DNA from 3 places in the Rummeliibacillus sp. BSL5 genome. Region 2 is predicted to be linked to each of the others. Evidence: riboswitches for the same ligand, from Rfam matches in the RefSeq annotation. Region 2 holds a riboswitch; each other region holds the start of a gene.
What was found. Region 2 has a riboswitch for S-adenosylmethionine ahead of RCJ93_RS11395 (methionine ABC transporter ATP-binding protein). Riboswitches for the same ligand answer to the same signal wherever they lie in the genome.

Region 1: another riboswitch for S-adenosylmethionine. It lies ahead of RCJ93_RS03580 (methionine ABC transporter ATP-binding protein); the one in region 2 lies ahead of RCJ93_RS11395 (methionine ABC transporter ATP-binding protein).
Region 3: another riboswitch for S-adenosylmethionine. It lies ahead of RCJ93_RS10205 (O-acetylhomoserine aminocarboxypropyltransferase/cysteine synthase family protein); the one in region 2 lies ahead of RCJ93_RS11395 (methionine ABC transporter ATP-binding protein).

What each region holds. Positions count from the first base shown of each region.
Region 1 is NZ_JAVGCV010000001.1:675,196-680,532, reverse strand. Features, by position in the region: gene RCJ93_RS03585 (PA2928 family protein) at 1-595, shown strand, start outside; SAM riboswitch class I at 1,228-1,328, shown strand; SAM riboswitch class I at 1,472-1,574, shown strand; gene RCJ93_RS03580 (methionine ABC transporter ATP-binding protein) at 1,671-2,702, shown strand; gene RCJ93_RS03575 (methionine ABC transporter permease) at 2,692-3,342, shown strand; gene RCJ93_RS03570 (MetQ/NlpA family ABC transporter substrate-binding protein) at 3,361-4,203, shown strand; gene RCJ93_RS03565 (M20 family metallopeptidase) at 4,249-5,337, shown strand, end outside.
Region 2 is NZ_JAVGCV010000002.1:178,201-183,537, forward strand. Features, by position in the region: gene RCJ93_RS11370 (acyl-CoA dehydrogenase family protein) at 1-219, shown strand, start outside; gene RCJ93_RS11375 (arsenate reductase family protein) at 339-695, shown strand; gene gcvH (glycine cleavage system protein GcvH) at 774-1,157, shown strand; gene RCJ93_RS11385 (hypothetical protein) at 1,246-1,587, shown strand; gene RCJ93_RS11390 (thioredoxin family protein) at 1,602-1,910, shown strand; SAM riboswitch class I at 1,967-2,072, shown strand; gene RCJ93_RS11395 (methionine ABC transporter ATP-binding protein) at 2,162-3,187, shown strand; gene RCJ93_RS11400 (methionine ABC transporter permease) at 3,177-3,845, shown strand; gene RCJ93_RS11405 (MetQ/NlpA family ABC transporter substrate-binding protein) at 3,897-4,715, shown strand; gene RCJ93_RS11410 (LysR family transcriptional regulator) at 4,753-5,337, opposite strand, start outside.
Region 3 is NZ_JAVGCV010000001.1:2,058,316-2,063,652, forward strand. Features, by position in the region: gene RCJ93_RS10195 (hypothetical protein) at 1-148, shown strand, start outside; gene RCJ93_RS10200 (homoserine dehydrogenase) at 318-1,304, opposite strand; gene RCJ93_RS10205 (O-acetylhomoserine aminocarboxypropyltransferase/cysteine synthase family protein) at 1,536-2,831, opposite strand; SAM riboswitch class I at 2,941-3,052, opposite strand; gene nfsA (oxygen-insensitive NADPH nitroreductase) at 3,229-3,960, shown strand; gene RCJ93_RS10215 (hypothetical protein) at 4,014-5,337, opposite strand, start outside.

The DNA of each region.
Region 1 (5,337 bases), on a different contig from region 2:
AAAGAAAACCCTTTATTTTATAGATCCCAAGACAGGGAAAAAGCAAGCAGATGAAAAAGACTTTCTGCATAAATTCCCTGTATTAGCAGATAATTTAAGCTACATGTATACTGACTATTCCATTAAAGGTCCAAATAAAGTCTATCTTTACGGCTTAGATGGTCGTTATTTTAAATTAAATTTAGCTACGAATGAGATAAAAGAAGATCCGAGTTATGCTGATAAAATACGTACTTTACCTGTAGGATGGGATGAACGTGTAGCTGGCGTTGAAAAGCGAAGCGATAAAATAAAAAAACTTTACCCCGAGCTAATGGGCGTAAGGCTAGTTGAAAGTAAACCTGTTGAAAAGCAGCTCATTGTTTATCAGAAAAAGCGAAACGATAATCGTCAGACCTTAGCCTTGCTTGATCTTACGAAAAGAGACTTGATTTGGGAGCAACTTTTAGATGCTCCACTTGAAAATGCCACCACTTCATTAGAAGTATTCGCTGACACAAAGTTTGTCTATGCTTGGACGGGGCGTTATCAATATAAAATCAACAAAGAGACAGGGAAAGTAGTTTATCAGTATGATTATAAGCTTGGAAAATAATTATTAAACGAAATTACTAAAGTCTCTTTCTTCTACTTTATTTACTATAAACATCTATAAAAGCCGATGAAATTCTACTTAGCTGTAAAATTTCATCGGCTTTTAAATTGGAAAGAGTATTTTTCCACTTTTATTTGTAAATTTCATATCCACTAGTAATCAAAAAAGAAAATAAACATAAACCTAAACAACCCAATGCAACACCCATAAAAATAAATGTTACTGTTAAATTTTTATTCATTGATCGGAAGAAATTAACTAAGAAAATGACTAAACAAATGATAAAGAAAGAAGTCCAATAAGGTAGCAATGTACGAGTAAGACCTAAAATAAGAAAATTAAGAAGAAATACAAAGCTTACAAGCAAAAAAAAAGTCAGTATTTTTTTCATAGAATTACTCCTTTGTAAAATGTGGGTAATAACATTTTAACAAAATTTTCTAAAATATATAGTGCTTATTAGATAAATAATCATTGAAAATAGATAAAAATAATAAATATATAAACCTCGTTAGTCTATATAAATAATAAAAGAAACAGCAATAAGAAAAATAAAAATCTTTTAAAATATTATTTTATATTGACAATTCAAAAATGACCATGTATAGTAAAAATCAATCAAATAATCATTTTTCTTATCCAGAGAAGCGGAGGGACTGGCCCTGTGAAGCTTCGGCAACGGACATATGCACCGTGCCAATTCCAGCAAGCGATTAAGCTTGGAAGATAAGAACACGTATTTGTACATATGAAGCCATATGTCTTTGTGTCCTTCTTCTTCCATGGAGAAGGATTTTTTTATGGCAAAATTAATTTGAAAGGGGGAATTAAAAACACAGTTTAGCAGATGTACCACATATACTTAATTAAATATTGCTCTTATCAAGAGAGGTGGAGGGACTGGCCCTTTGAAACCTCGGCAGCGGACATTTTTGCACCGTGCCAATTCCAGCAAGCGATTAAGCTTGGAAGATAAGAAGACGTTTCCGTACATATGAAGTCATATGTCTTACTGTCCTTCTTCTTCCATGGAGAAGGACTTTTTTGTTGAAAAAATCGGAAGGAGATTGAACGGATGATAGAATTCCAAAATGTTTCTAAAGTGTATAACAGCGGAGGAAAGGAGATACGAGCATTAAATTCGATTAATTTAAAAGTTAATAAAGGTGAAATATTTGGCGTAGTCGGCTTCAGTGGTGCAGGAAAAAGCTCCTTAATTCGTTGTGTAAATTCACTAGAAAAACCTACTTCCGGAAAAGTCATAGTAGACGGCCATGACTTAACAACCATTAGCAAAAAGCGAATTCGCGAAGTAAAGAAAAGCATTGGTATGGTATTTCAACACTTTAATTTGCTCAATTCCAAAACAGTATATGCAAATGTAGCCATGCCGCTTATTTTAAGTAAAGTTCCTAAGGATCAAATCAAACAAAGGGTTTCAGAATTACTTGAATTCGTTGGTTTAGGTGACAAAGCTCAAGTCTATCCTGATCAACTATCCGGCGGCCAGAAACAACGCGTAGGCATAGCGCGGGCTTTAGCAACACAGCCTTCAATTCTACTTTGTGATGAAGCGACCTCTGCTCTAGATCCACAGACAACGGGTTCCATATTGGAACTCTTGAAGAAGATTAACAAAGAGTATGGGATTACGATTTTAATGATCACGCATGAAATGGCTGTAATTCGAGAAATATGCGACAGAGTGGCTGTGATGGAAGCGGGGAAAGTGATCGAGGAAGGAACAGTATTTGATATCTTTTCCGCGCCGAAAACTAACACTGCTCAAAACTTTGTTAGTACCGTAATGCATGATCAAATTCCACCATCAATTCTCAATATGATGGAACGCAAGCAAGCACTAAATCATATTTTCCATATTACGTTTGTCGGCGAGTCTACAGGCAGTCCTTTTTTATCACAGTTATCTAAAATTCTCGATGTGGAAATCAATGTGCTATTCGGCAATATTACTGAACTGCAAGGTATTCCTTTTGGCAAACTGATTGTTGAAATCCAAGGAGCCGATACGGAAGTGAAACGAGCATTATCATATATGCAAGCTCAACAAATTCTTTACAAGGAAGTGGTAGCACATGCTAGTTAATTCTGAACAAATCATTGAAGCGCTCATTCAAACTATTCAAATGGTTGGTTTTTCATTTATCTTTTCCATCATTATCGGCCTTCCGCTAGGCATCCTGTTATTTGTCACTCGTAAAGGACAGATCATTGAGAACCTTCCAGTATTCACGGTTTTAAATGCAGTGATCAATGTTTTCCGATCTGTGCCCTTTATTATTTTGCTCGTAGCCATCATCCCAGTTACCCGGCTCATTGTCGGAACATCTATTGGAACATCTGCAGCTATTGTTCCACTAGTCTTCTACGCAGGCCCTTACATTGCTCGATTAGTTGAAAGCTCGCTACTAGAGGTTGATAAAGGTGTTTTAGAGGCGGCAGATGCTATGGGGGCTACTCCATTTCAGACAATTTTCAGGTTTTTACTGCCTGAGGCTCTTAGTTCACTTATTGTGAATTTTACCATCGCGACAATTGGTCTGATTGGCGCATCGGCTATGGCAGGAACCGTAGGCGGCGGTGGTATTGGCGACTTAGCCATAACGTTCGGCTATCAACGTTTTGATACGACCACCATGCTAATTACCGTAGCCATACTAATTGTTTTGGTTCAGGGGCTACAGTCATTTGGCAACATTTTATCGAAAAAAATAAGAAGAGGTTAATCTAAGGAGGAAATTAAAATGAAAAAATGTTTACTATCCATTCTTGTGCTGTCACTAGTTATTTTTACGGCAGCCTGTTCAAGCGAATCCAGCGGGAAGGAGGCAGATGGAAAATCAAAAACATATAAAATCGGCATTACGGGGACAGATACGCAAATTTGGGATTATGTAGCGAAAAAAGCAGCTAAAGAAGGAATCAAAATTAAGCTTGTATCTTTTAATGATTACGTACTTCCAAATACAGCGTTAGCAGATGGTGAGTTGGATGCCAATTCATTCCAAACTGTTGCTTATTTTGACCAATTTATTAAAGAACATAATCTTAAACTTGTTCCAATTGCTACAACATGTTTAGCACCAATGGCTGTTTACTCAAACAAATTGAAGGACATTAAAGATATCAAAAAAGGTGCAAAGATTGCTTTGCCAAATGATGTTTCAAATCAAGGGAGAGCCCTTTTATTACTACAGCAGGCTGGCCTTATAAAATTAGTAGATGGTTATGATGGCTTAGGTTCTATTAAAGATAGTGTTATTGAAAACCCTAAAAATATTGAGCTTATTCCTACTGCTCCTGCTCAAATACCGAGAGCATTAGAAGATGTGGATGCAGGCGTTATTAATAATGGTATTGCTCGAGATGCAAGCCTTAATCCAATCAAAGATTCAATTTTCCATGAGAGCGAGACAGCAATTGATTATCTGAACATTATCGCAGTGAATGACAAAGATAAAAACAACAAAACATTAAAACGAATTGCAGAGTTATACCAAGAGGAAGATACAGCGAAATTTATCAATAAAGAATATGGCGGCACACTGATCCCAACATTTGTACCATTGAAGAAAATAGGTTGGTAGAAAGATTGTTGCTAGAAGTTTAATAAAATATGAGGAGAATCTAATATGACACATGTACTTATACATTTAAGTGAGGCAATAACTACCAATGTTGATGTTAATCAAGGAAGGTATATTGAAACAAGCCACAAGATTCATAATAATCCAGAGATCGGAAATGAGGAATTTTTTGCTTCTGAAGAATTAACAAACCTTCTCCAAGAAGAAGGTTTTGCAGTAGAGAGGGATGTGGCTGGTCACAAAACAGCATTTGTTGCTCGCTATAAATCTACTAAACCAGGTCCATCAATTGCTTTTTTAGCTGAATATGATGCTCTTCCTGGAATCGGTCATGCATGTGGGCATAATATTATTGGAACCATGAGTGTTGCTGCTGCTATCAGTTTAAGCAAAGTGCTGGATGAAGTTGGTGGAGAAGCGGTTGTCTTTGGTACACCTGCTGAAGAGGGAGGACCAAATGGAAGCGCGAAAGGTAGCTTTGTGAAACACGGATTAGTAGAAGGAATCGATGCGGCAATGATGATTCATCCCCAAGGTGTAACCAATCTAACATCGCCTTCGCTTGCAGTAGATCCGCTCGATTTCGAGTTTATCGGAGCAGCGGCGCATGCAGCAGCAACCCCTGAAAAAGGTATCAATGCACTAGATGCTGTTATTCAATTGTTTAATGGCATTAATGCCCTACGCCAACATGTGACAAGTGATGTTCGTATTCACGGCATTATTACACATGGTGGAGATGCACCGAATATTGTGCCTGAATATGCAAAAGCTAGATTCTTCATTCGAGCAGCAACAAGAAAAGGTTTGAACGAAGTAACCAAACGTGTAAAAGCTATCGCTGAAGGAGCAGCACTCGCAACTGGGGCAAAACTTAATATAATTGCCTTCCAAAATGAAGTAGATAATCTGTTGCTTAATGATACATTCAATGAAGTGTTTAAAGACATAATAGAAGAGTTAGGGGAAAAGGTTGCTGGCGGACGTGATGGAATCGGCTCTACAGATGCAGGTAATATCAGCCAGGTAGTCCCTACTATACATCCATATATTAAAATTGGTCCAGATGATCTTGTACCTCACACGATTGAATTTAGAGAAGCTGCAAGATCTAAAAAGGGTGATGAAGCGTTA
Region 2 (5,337 bases):
GCACAAAAAGTTTTGTATACAGAAATCTTCTGCCAAGAAGCATTTGCTGAAATTGAAAAAGAAGCAAAAGAAACTATTTTGGCATCAGTCGAAGGTGATGAATCACGCATGCTATTATCTGCATTGCGCAAATTAACTCGCTATACACCTTACAACCTGATTTCTAAAAAACGCCATGCATCTGTTAAATTAATCTCAGCTGAAAAATATACAGTCTAATCATAAGTAAATAAACCTTTGGAATCCGGTCATACTAATCATGTGGCCGGATTCCTTGCGTATAAATAAGTGTCGCTCTACAATAGTAGGAGTATTTGTAGAGGAAAGAAGGAATGTTTATGCCAATCAATTTAATACAATATCCTAACTGTACAACCTGCAAAAAAGCGAAAGCTTGGCTGCTGAATCACAATATTCCATTTACGGAGCGTCACATTGTTGAAAGTACGCCTTCTGCGGAAGAAATTAAATCTTTTTGGAAGCTTAGTGGCTTGCCGCTGAAAAAGTTCTTTAACACCTCTGGGAAGAAATATCGTGAACTTGAGCTGAAAGATCGTCTAAAGGATATGAGCGAGGAAGACCAGCTTGCATTGCTTGCGTCAGACGGTATGCTTCTAAAGAGACCTATCGTTACAGATGGTCAAAAAATCACCTTAGGTTTTAAAGAAGAAGATTTTGAAAATACATGGAAGTAGCTTATAGAATTGCTTGTTTTTAGATAAGGATTATGTCAAAATTAATATGAATATAAATACATATTTGGAGGGGTAGAAATGAGTAATATTCCAGCAAGTTTGCGTTATTCAGAAGAGCATGAATGGGTGAAAACAGAAGACGGTAAAGTACGCATCGGCATTACAGAGTTCGCACAATCTGAACTTGGCGATATCGTATTCGTAGAACTTCCAGAAGTAGGCGACGAAATCGTAGCAGACGAACCATTTGGTAGTGTTGAATCTGTTAAAACAGTTTCAGAATTATACGCGCCAATCTCAGGTAAAGTAGTTGAAATCAATGGAGAGTTAGAAGACAGCCCTGAATTCGTTAACGAATCACCATATGAAAAAGCATGGATGGTTGTTGTAGAACCTTCAGATTCATCTCAAATCGATGCGCTATTATCTGCTGAACAATACGGCGAATTAATCGAAGAATAATCTTATTCAAGCGCCTCACTATTCTGTGTTGGCGCTTTTTATATCAACTGAGAATATCGTCTGACTATCCAATGAGGAGGTGCGGGCATTGCCTGATAAAGTGCTTATAGTAGAGGGAAGGCAGGATAAGCTTCAAATAGCACCTCTATTGACAGAAAGCATTCCAATTATATGCACCAATGGAACGATTAGCGCAAGCAAGCTAGAAGAGTTGCTAACCCCTTACGAACAATATGATTTATACACATTATTCGATGAAGATTACTCAGGCGACCGCTTGCGGGCACTGATGAAAAAAGAGTATCCAGAGGCATATCATTTGCGTACACTCTCCTTATATAGACAGGTAGAAACGACTCCAAGAAAATATTTGGCAAGGGTCTTGTTAGCAGCAGATTTCGAAATTGACCCTGCTTATTTTATAGAATAGGGATGATCCAATCGATGCAAGAATGGTCAATTGAAGAATGGGAAAACACGAAAAAAAGCGGCCAATTGTGCGCTTTTTATCTCTATACGCCCATGTGTGGTACATGCATGGTTGCCTCTAAAATGATGGAGGTCATCCAGCAGACATTCCCACAAATCCCAATGGGCAAAATCAATTTGAATTATGCTGAAGAACTGGCATATGAATATCAGGTGGAAAGTGTTCCTTGCCTGTTAATCGCTGAAGATGGTGAAGTGCATGACAAAATATACGCTTTTCAGTCTGTGTCATATTTGTTTGAAAAGTTTCAAAAAAAGGATTGACGAACAAAATTCAGCATGGTAAAGTAACTAGCATAACCTAATTAAATATTGCGTTGCTCTTATTAAGAGAGGTGGAGGGAAGTGCCCTATGAAGCCCGGCAACCGTCACAGTTTGTGATATGGTGCCAATTCACACAAAGTGTAAACTTTGGAAGATGAGAGAACGGTTTTCGTATAAATACAATACGTAAGGCCTTTCTGTTTATCTTTAACAGAAAGGCCTTATTTTTTTTGATGAAAGGGGTTTGGCTATGATTCTCTTAAAGAATGTACTAAAAAAATATAAAACAGCAAGTGGATCCCTTACAGCTGTCCAAGATGCCAATTTGACGATCAGAAAAGGTGAAATATTTGGAATTATCGGTTACAGCGGTGCTGGTAAGAGTACAATGATTCGTTTGTTAAACGGGTTGGAAAAACCGACTTCAGGCACCGTACAAGTGAGCGGGTACGATATATCCACCATTAAGGGAAAAGAGCTGAGACAGGCAAGACAGAAGATCAGCATGATATTCCAGCATTTCAACCTGCTATGGTCGCGGACTGTGGAAGAAAATATCGCCTTCCCTCTTGAAATAGCGGGCGTTGGAAAAGAGGCACGCCAAAAGCGAGTAAGCGAATTAGTTGAAATGGTTGGCTTAAAGGGAAGAGAGAAAGCCTATCCATCCCAATTGTCAGGTGGGCAAAAACAGCGCGTAGGTATTGCAAGGGCATTAGCCAATAATCCAGAAGTGTTGCTTTGTGACGAAGCAACCTCAGCGCTTGATCCGGAAACAACAGATGCGATCCTAGATTTGCTTTTAGACATTAATGAAAAGCTGGGCATTACAGTTGTGCTTATTACACACGAAATGCATGTTATCCGCAAAATCTGTCATCGAGTGGCCGTGATGGAGGCTGGACAAATCGTAGAGCAAGGTAATGTTCTAGAAGTGTTCCAATCGCCAAAAGCAGACATCACAAAAAAATTCGTTTCTCAGGTAACAGAATCGGCAGAACATAAAGAATCGATTTCACAAATGCTGGATGATCCAAACAGCCAATTAATTCAGCTGACATTTGTCGGCAAGAAAGCTGAGCAGCCAGTGATTTCACATCTGATTCGCACATTCGATGTGGATGTAAATATTGTGCACGGAAATATTTCCGCTACCAAAAGCGGTCCATATGGCACACTGATCGTTCGCATTGCAGGCAATGAAGAAAATATAAATAAAGCCATTAAATACTTAGATGGGGAAGACGTTAAATCGGAGGTGATCCAACATGCTAACTAAGTTATTTCCAAATGTGGATTGGCTAGCAATGTGGGAAGCAACACAGGAAACTATTTATATGACAGTAGTCTCAACTGTGTTCACCTTTGTCATTGGACTTTTATTAGGAATTATCCTATTTTTGAGCAGTCCCAATCAATTATGGGCAAATAAACTAGTCAATTGGCTGACCGGATCAGTCGTGAATATTTTCCGCTCTATTCCATTTATTATCCTGGTCATCCTCCTTATCCCATTTACTAACATGCTATTGGGAACGATTCGAGGAGCGAACGCAGCATTGCCGGCATTAATTATCGGTGCTGCACCTTTCTACGCGAGACTAGTATTGATTTCTTTCCGGGAGATTGATAAAGGGGTGATCGAGGCAGTCAGATCTATGGGCGCTAAAACAAGCACATTGATTTGGAAAGTCTTAATCCCAGAATCATGGCCAGCTTTAATCTCTGGCATTACAGTGACAGCTGTAGCATTAGTCGGCTATACAGCAATGGCGGGCATCATTGGAGCAGGAGGCCTAGGCGACTTAGCCTTTTTAGATGGATTCCAACGTAGCCGTACCGACGTCGTATTCGTTGCCACTGTGTTTATATTAGTCATCGTGTTTGTTATCCAAATAGTGGGTGACTTTATTACAGCAAGGCTTGATAAACGATAATTTGGTTGAACCGTTCAGACGTTCACATAAAACGAAAGGGAGTTATGAAAAATGAAGAAACTTGTAGCAGGAATTCTTACCGCATCGTTGGCACTTAGCCTAGCAGCATGCGGAAACAAAGACAAAGCAGCATCAGACAAAGAATTGGTAGTGGGTGCATCTAATACGCCTCATGCCATCATTTTGGAAAAAGCGAAGCCAATTCTTAAAAAAGAAGGCATTGATTTGAAGATTGAAAAATATCAAGATTATGTGTTGCCAAACAAAGATTTAGATAATGGTGATCTTGATGCCAACTACTTCCAACACATTCCGTATCTTGAAGAGCAAATGAAAGATAATAACTATGATTTTGCGATTGCCGGCAAAATTCACATCGAACCAATCGGCGTCTATTCACAAAAATATAAATCACTTGATAAGTTGCCAGATGGAGCGACTATTCTAATCTCCAACTCTGTGACTGACCAAGGTCGTACACTTCAATTGCTTCAAGCAAACAAGTTGATTACGCTTAAAAAAGGTGTAGATCCTACTAAAGCAGTCATTAAAGATATTGATGAAAATCCGAAACACTTAAAAATCGATGGCGGCACTGCACCTGAAATGCTAGTGCAAATGTACAAAAACGGGGAAGGCGATGCAGTTGTCATCAACTCTAATTTCGCCATTGATGCTGGTTTAGTCCCAACAAAAGACGCTATTGCTATTGAAAGCTCTGATTCACCATATGTAAACGTAGTAGCAGTGAAGAAGAAAAATAAAGACAACAAAGCAGTGAAAAAACTAGTAGATGCCCTGCATTCAAAAGAAATCCAAGACTTCATTACGAAAGAATGGAAAGGGTCAGTTGTACCGGTCTCTAAATAAAACAAAAAGGTGTAAGCATTTAATGCTTACACCTTTTTTATAATTTAAATTGCGACAGCCGTGAGAATAGTTGGCATACAAAGTCTAAAAAGATTTTTTCAGAAGGGGCCAGGTCACGATTGCGTGGATAGATAACCCCAACATTTCGTGTGAATGGCGGATTGGTGAGCGTCAACTTAGCTGTACGACGAGGTGTAGCATCGTAAAATGCACTTTCCGGTAGTAGGCTTACGCCGATTCCTGCGGCAACCAAGCCCTTTAAAGCATCTAAATCTTCACCCATCGTTGTGATATGTGGTGTAAAACCGACGGATTTGCAAGCTTCTACAGCAACCTGATGTAGTATGTAATCTCTCGGAAACACAACAAAAGGATCTTTGTGAAGGTCGGCCAATTGGATTTCCTTTTTATTTGCCAGACGATGGTTTTCAGGGACCAAAGCGGCGATGTTTTCAGTAAAAAGTATTTTCATATCAATCGATTCTTCGTTTGCTGGAACGGGCCCTAAGAAAGCTAAGTTTAATTCACGATCCTTTACAGCCTGGATCAGATAGCGATAAGACCCTTGGCGTAATTGAAAAGAAACCGTCGGATGTTCTTTCTTGAAGGCTGATATGATGGT
Region 3 (5,337 bases), on a different contig from region 2:
TTATTCCATCAATACAAGAGATGAACAAAAATCTAAAAAAGTCTTTGATACGAGAGATCTCATCGTTTGGGATGTGGATATCATGAAAGATACGTTATGGATTGCGACAATACCAGATTATTCATGGGAAGATATGCCGATTAAGTAGACGATAAAAGTATGTAGTGTATAGCTATAAATAGCATTCTACTCTTCAACCCAAAAGACTAAGAAGAGAAGTTATATAATGTAAAAGGATAGATGTATACAGGTCCACACTCCTGTTCATCTATCCTTTCTTTTTAAACCAATATTATGATAAATATCTTTTAATTGAGTTAAATTGAAATAGCAGTTTTAGTCTTTGTTAGCATATCTCCATAATCTTCCACCATCACGCTCGCAGTCGGAAGCATTCCCGCTCCTGGCCCTACAAGTGTTACGGTGCCTAGCAGATCCGCCTCAATGGCAACAGCGTTGTTTACTTCCTCAATTGAATAGAGAGGGTGACTCTGATCTATGAGCTCAGGTCTAACTGTCGCATGCACCTCGCCTGTTTTATAATTTTTTTGGACTAGTGCAATATGTCGGTAGCGCATGCCTTTTTCAGTTGCTTCTTTTACTTGTTGGGATGTGATTTCATTAATACCTTGTACTTTTACATCCTTCCAATCTGGCTGCTCTTTAAATGCTAGTTCACTGAGGATCATTAGTTTTCGAAAAGCATCTTGGCCTGATATATCGTTATAAGGATCTGCTTCAGCGTAGCCTAATTTCTGTGCATCTTCTAAAGCTTCCTCAAATGCCATTCCTCTGGCACGCATTTGGGTCAATATGTAATTGGATGTTCCATTTAATATACCTTGAATGCGCTGGACCTCATTGACACGAAGCAGATTTTGCATCGTTTTTATAACAGGAACGCCGCCTGCAACTGTTGCATCAAAACCTACCTGCACTCCCTGTTTCGCTGCTTTTTCCTGAAGTGATTTACCATGCTTAGAAAACATCACTTTATTAGCGGTGATAACGTTGCATCCCTTTTCAATAAGGCGGTCAAGGTATTGATATGCAGGTTCCTCTCCTACAATTGCTTCGAAAACAACATCAAGATTCGGAATATCCAGGATTTCCTCTATTTGATTTGTCAGCAACTCTTTAGCAGCGTGAGGACGTGGCTTATTCGGATTGCTTACGAGGATTTTTGCTACTTCTAGGTCGACACCTAGCATCCGTTTCAATTGACTGCGCTTTTCTGTTAATATGCGATAGACCCCCTGGCCAACTGTACCGAAACCTAATATAGCAACCTTTACCTTTTTCAAAAAACCGCCTCCATTCTCTTAATCAATTAATCTACATACTGATGATTTTAGCTTACACAGAGTATGTTTACAAGATAATTCCTCCCATAAAAGACATATGTATTTACAGTGTGTTCATTCAATTCAAAATGAAAAGAGTGACAAGACAATCCATCACTCTTTTCTTTATTTATTTAAAAATCTTAGGAAATGCTGCTATTTCCCTGAGGCGAAGTGAAACTCATTAACAAATTATTTTGCTGCAACTTTTGGGCTTACCTTTGTGAATGCTTCTTCTAGTGCAGAGATGATATCATCGATTGCTTCTAACCCAATAGATAAGCGAATTAATTCCTCTGGCACGCCTGATTTTTTCAACTCTTCACTGTTTAATTGTTGATGAGTAGTAGAGGCTGGATGAATAATCAATGAGCGGGCATCTCCTACATTTGCCACGTGGCAGAACAATTCGACATTGTCGATAAATTCGCGTCCAGCATCTCTGCCCCCTTTAATTCCAAATGTAAGAACAGAGCCATAACCATTCTTTAGATATTTTTTGGCAAGAGGAGCGAATTCGCTATCAGAGAAGCCGTTGTATCCTACCCATTCCACCTGAGGATGCTGACGTAAGTATTCAGCTACCTTTCTAGCATTTTCATTATGATAAGGCACACGAAGATGCAGTGTTTCAAGACCCTGTAATAACTGGAAGGCAGCATCTGGGCTAAGCGTTGGCCCAAAGTCGCGCAGCAATTGTACGCGCAGGCGTGTAGTGAAAGCTGCATTACTCACATCAATGCCATATCGGATGCCATGATAGGATTCATCTCTTTCTGTATAGTCAGGGAATTTACCTCGTGTCCAATCAAACTTGCCTGCATCCACCACAACACCACCGATTGTCGTACCGTGCCCGCCAATCCACTTAGTCGCAGAGTGAATCACAATATCAGCACCATATTCGATAGGATTGCATCCAATCGGTGATGCAAATGTATTGTCGATGATTAGAGGGATTTCGTGTCGATGGGCAACATCCGCAATACTTTCGATATCTGCTACTGAAAGACTAGGATTACCAATCGTTTCAACATAAATCGCTTTTGTATTTTTTTGGATTGCACCTTCAAAATCTTCAAGCTTCCGTTCATCTACAAATGTAGTATTGATTCCGTATCGTGGCAAAGTATTGGCAAATAAATTGTACGTTCCTCCATATACACTCGCAGCTGAAACTATATGATCACCAGCACGCGCTATATTTAAAATAGAAAATGAAATGGCCGCCATGCCTGATGATAAAGCAACCGCTGCTGTTCCACCTTCAAGCAGGGCTACTCGTTTTTCAAAGACATCAACAGTAGGATTCATGATTCGAGAATAAATGTTACCTGGCTCTTCCAAGGCGAATAATTTCCTTGCATGCTCTGTATCATTAAACCTATAGGCTGTAGTTCGGTATACCGGCACTGCAATTGCACCAGTTGTAGGATCAGGCGTTTGGCCTCCACGTACTGCTAAAGTCTCTTTACGAAATTCTGTCATTCTAATTCCCCCTAATATAGTTTGAGATGGAAATCTGAGGCATGTGGCAAGGATTTTCCAAAAGAAAAACCCTTCTTCACATAAGAAGAGGGTCATTAGCATTTTCCTCCCCTTATCTGTCAGATCCGCAATAAAGAATCTGTAGGAATTAGCACCATGTAAGATAACTTACTGGTTGCCGGGCATCGCAGGGCCTTTCCCTCCGCCACTCTTGATAAAGGTAATTTATTCTGTTCCATCTTGTTGTTGTAAGTATAGGTATTGCATTTTAAAAAGTCAATACTATTTTTTGATATTTCTAAATATTACATACAAGCGGATTCGTTTCGCTAGTCATTTCCTACAATTTCTCCTATAGTTAATTAAAGAAATCCACAAAATAGGAGTTGTTCTACAGATGGTTAAAGATTTATTGCGTAGCCATTCATCTGTTCGAAAATATACAGGTGAAGAGATACCAAAAGAGGTTGTACGAGATTTAATTGAAACAGCACAAATGGCTGCTACCTCACATTTCATCCAAGCATACAGTGTCATCTGGGTAACTGATGCTGACAAAAAGAAAAAATTAGGCGAGCTCTCTAACAATGAGTTCCAATTCAAAACAGCAGGTGCTTCTTTCTTATTCTGCGTTGACTTCAAGCGTTTGGAGGCTGCCGGCAAAAAGCAAGGTGTAGAAATTGTGGCTGATTCTGCTGAAAACCTTCTTGCAGGCGTAGCCGACGTAGCGCTATTTGCACAAAACTTTGTTATTGCTGCTGAATCAGAAGGATACGGTATTTGTTATATTGGCGGTGCGCGTAATAACCCAGCTGAGATCAGCGAATTATTCAATCTGCCTGAACACGTTTTCCCTATGTTCGCCATGACAATCGGAAAACCGACGAAAAGAAATGAAACAAAACCAAGACTTCCACTGGATGCCGTGCTGCATGAAAATAGCTATGATGAAGAAAAATACGATACATTACTTGATGAATATGATGCGACATTAGAAGAATACTACCAACATCGTTCATCGAATCAAAAAATGTCGAATTGGACAAAACAAATGGCTGATTTCTTAGTTGAACAGCGTCGTCCATTTATCAAAGACTTTCTTGCAACCAAAGGATTTACTTGGAAATAGAAAAAAGCTCTATAAGGTTTTTGGCTTTCGTCTACCTTATAGAGCTTTTTTAATTATTTTTCTTCGATTCCCTCTATAACCATTTCTTTTACTGGTAAAAAGACTTCGCTTGAATTCACATATTTCAGCTTTACAGTGTCACCTTCTTTCAGATAGACGGCGAGAGGAGCCACTTCTGAACTCACAATATAATTTTCTTTATTATCTAGCAAGAAGGAAACAGTAGTGAAATCCCCATTCTTTTCTTTATAAACGCGGACTACTTTTCCTTGAGCTTCTTTTTCTTCTGCTGCAGATGTTCCTTTTAACGAACTGTTGCCAATTCGGGAGATAATTGTTTTATATTGCCTTAATGCTTCATTTGGAGTTGCTGCAGATACTGAAAGTTCAGGCCTTGCTGCAGACACAATCGAGTAATTTTGCAGGAAGCCATTGGAATCTAATACTGGTACAAGCCAGCTAGCTTCACCGTAAAAATTGTAGATAATCGGCATAGAAGCACGCCATTTTTTCTCAATGAATTTTTTCTCAATGATTTGAATAGCACCCTGTGAATCCATATAGGATTCTTCTTTATTGCCTGTATAGTACGTTGCATGACCTGTGCGAGCGTCTGTTAAAGAGTAGCCAAGCATAGAATCTACGCCTTTTTTCGGGCTTCTAAAATCAGTGAAATAATACATGGTTCCATTCTCATCAAAAACAGGGCTGACATTTGCTTCTGTCCCTTCATCTGATGGCAATTTCACATCTTTCTTGCCGACTAGACTATTCCAAAAGCCATGCACATATTTGCCGAAATATTCATTTTGTCGACTTACCGCTTCTGGAGAGATTGCTCCGTCAATAAAGGCAGGTATTTTATCTAATGTATACGTTTTAGAAGCGCCTGTTTTTACATCTACCATAACAATGCCCTTTGGATCAAAGCCCTTACGCGCAGAAATGAATTTTCCATACGTTCTGATGTAATACGGCTTGCCGTCATCGTCTACTTCCAATTGTGGATCGCCATAAAAAATTTCTTTTGGATTAGCAAGTCTCATGTGGCGTTCGACATTATTGTTAAAATAGCCAGAAGCTGTGTAAACCATTTCAGATTTAACGAACTTTGGATTGTTAGATGAATCGGTTGCACTCATAATGAGATACCCTGGCGAAACCTTCCCCTTCATCCATTTAAAAAAGTCAGAAAACTCAACGGGTGCAATATAAACATATTCGCCCGCTACTTTTTGGATCTGCAATTCTCCTAATTCATAATAGCTAGGATTTGGCACTTGGCTAAAGGCCTTCTTCATCTTATTTCGTGCGAATTTTGGTGGAACACTTGCAGGCGTTTTTGTGTCATCAAACGCTTTCATTTCCACTTTGTGA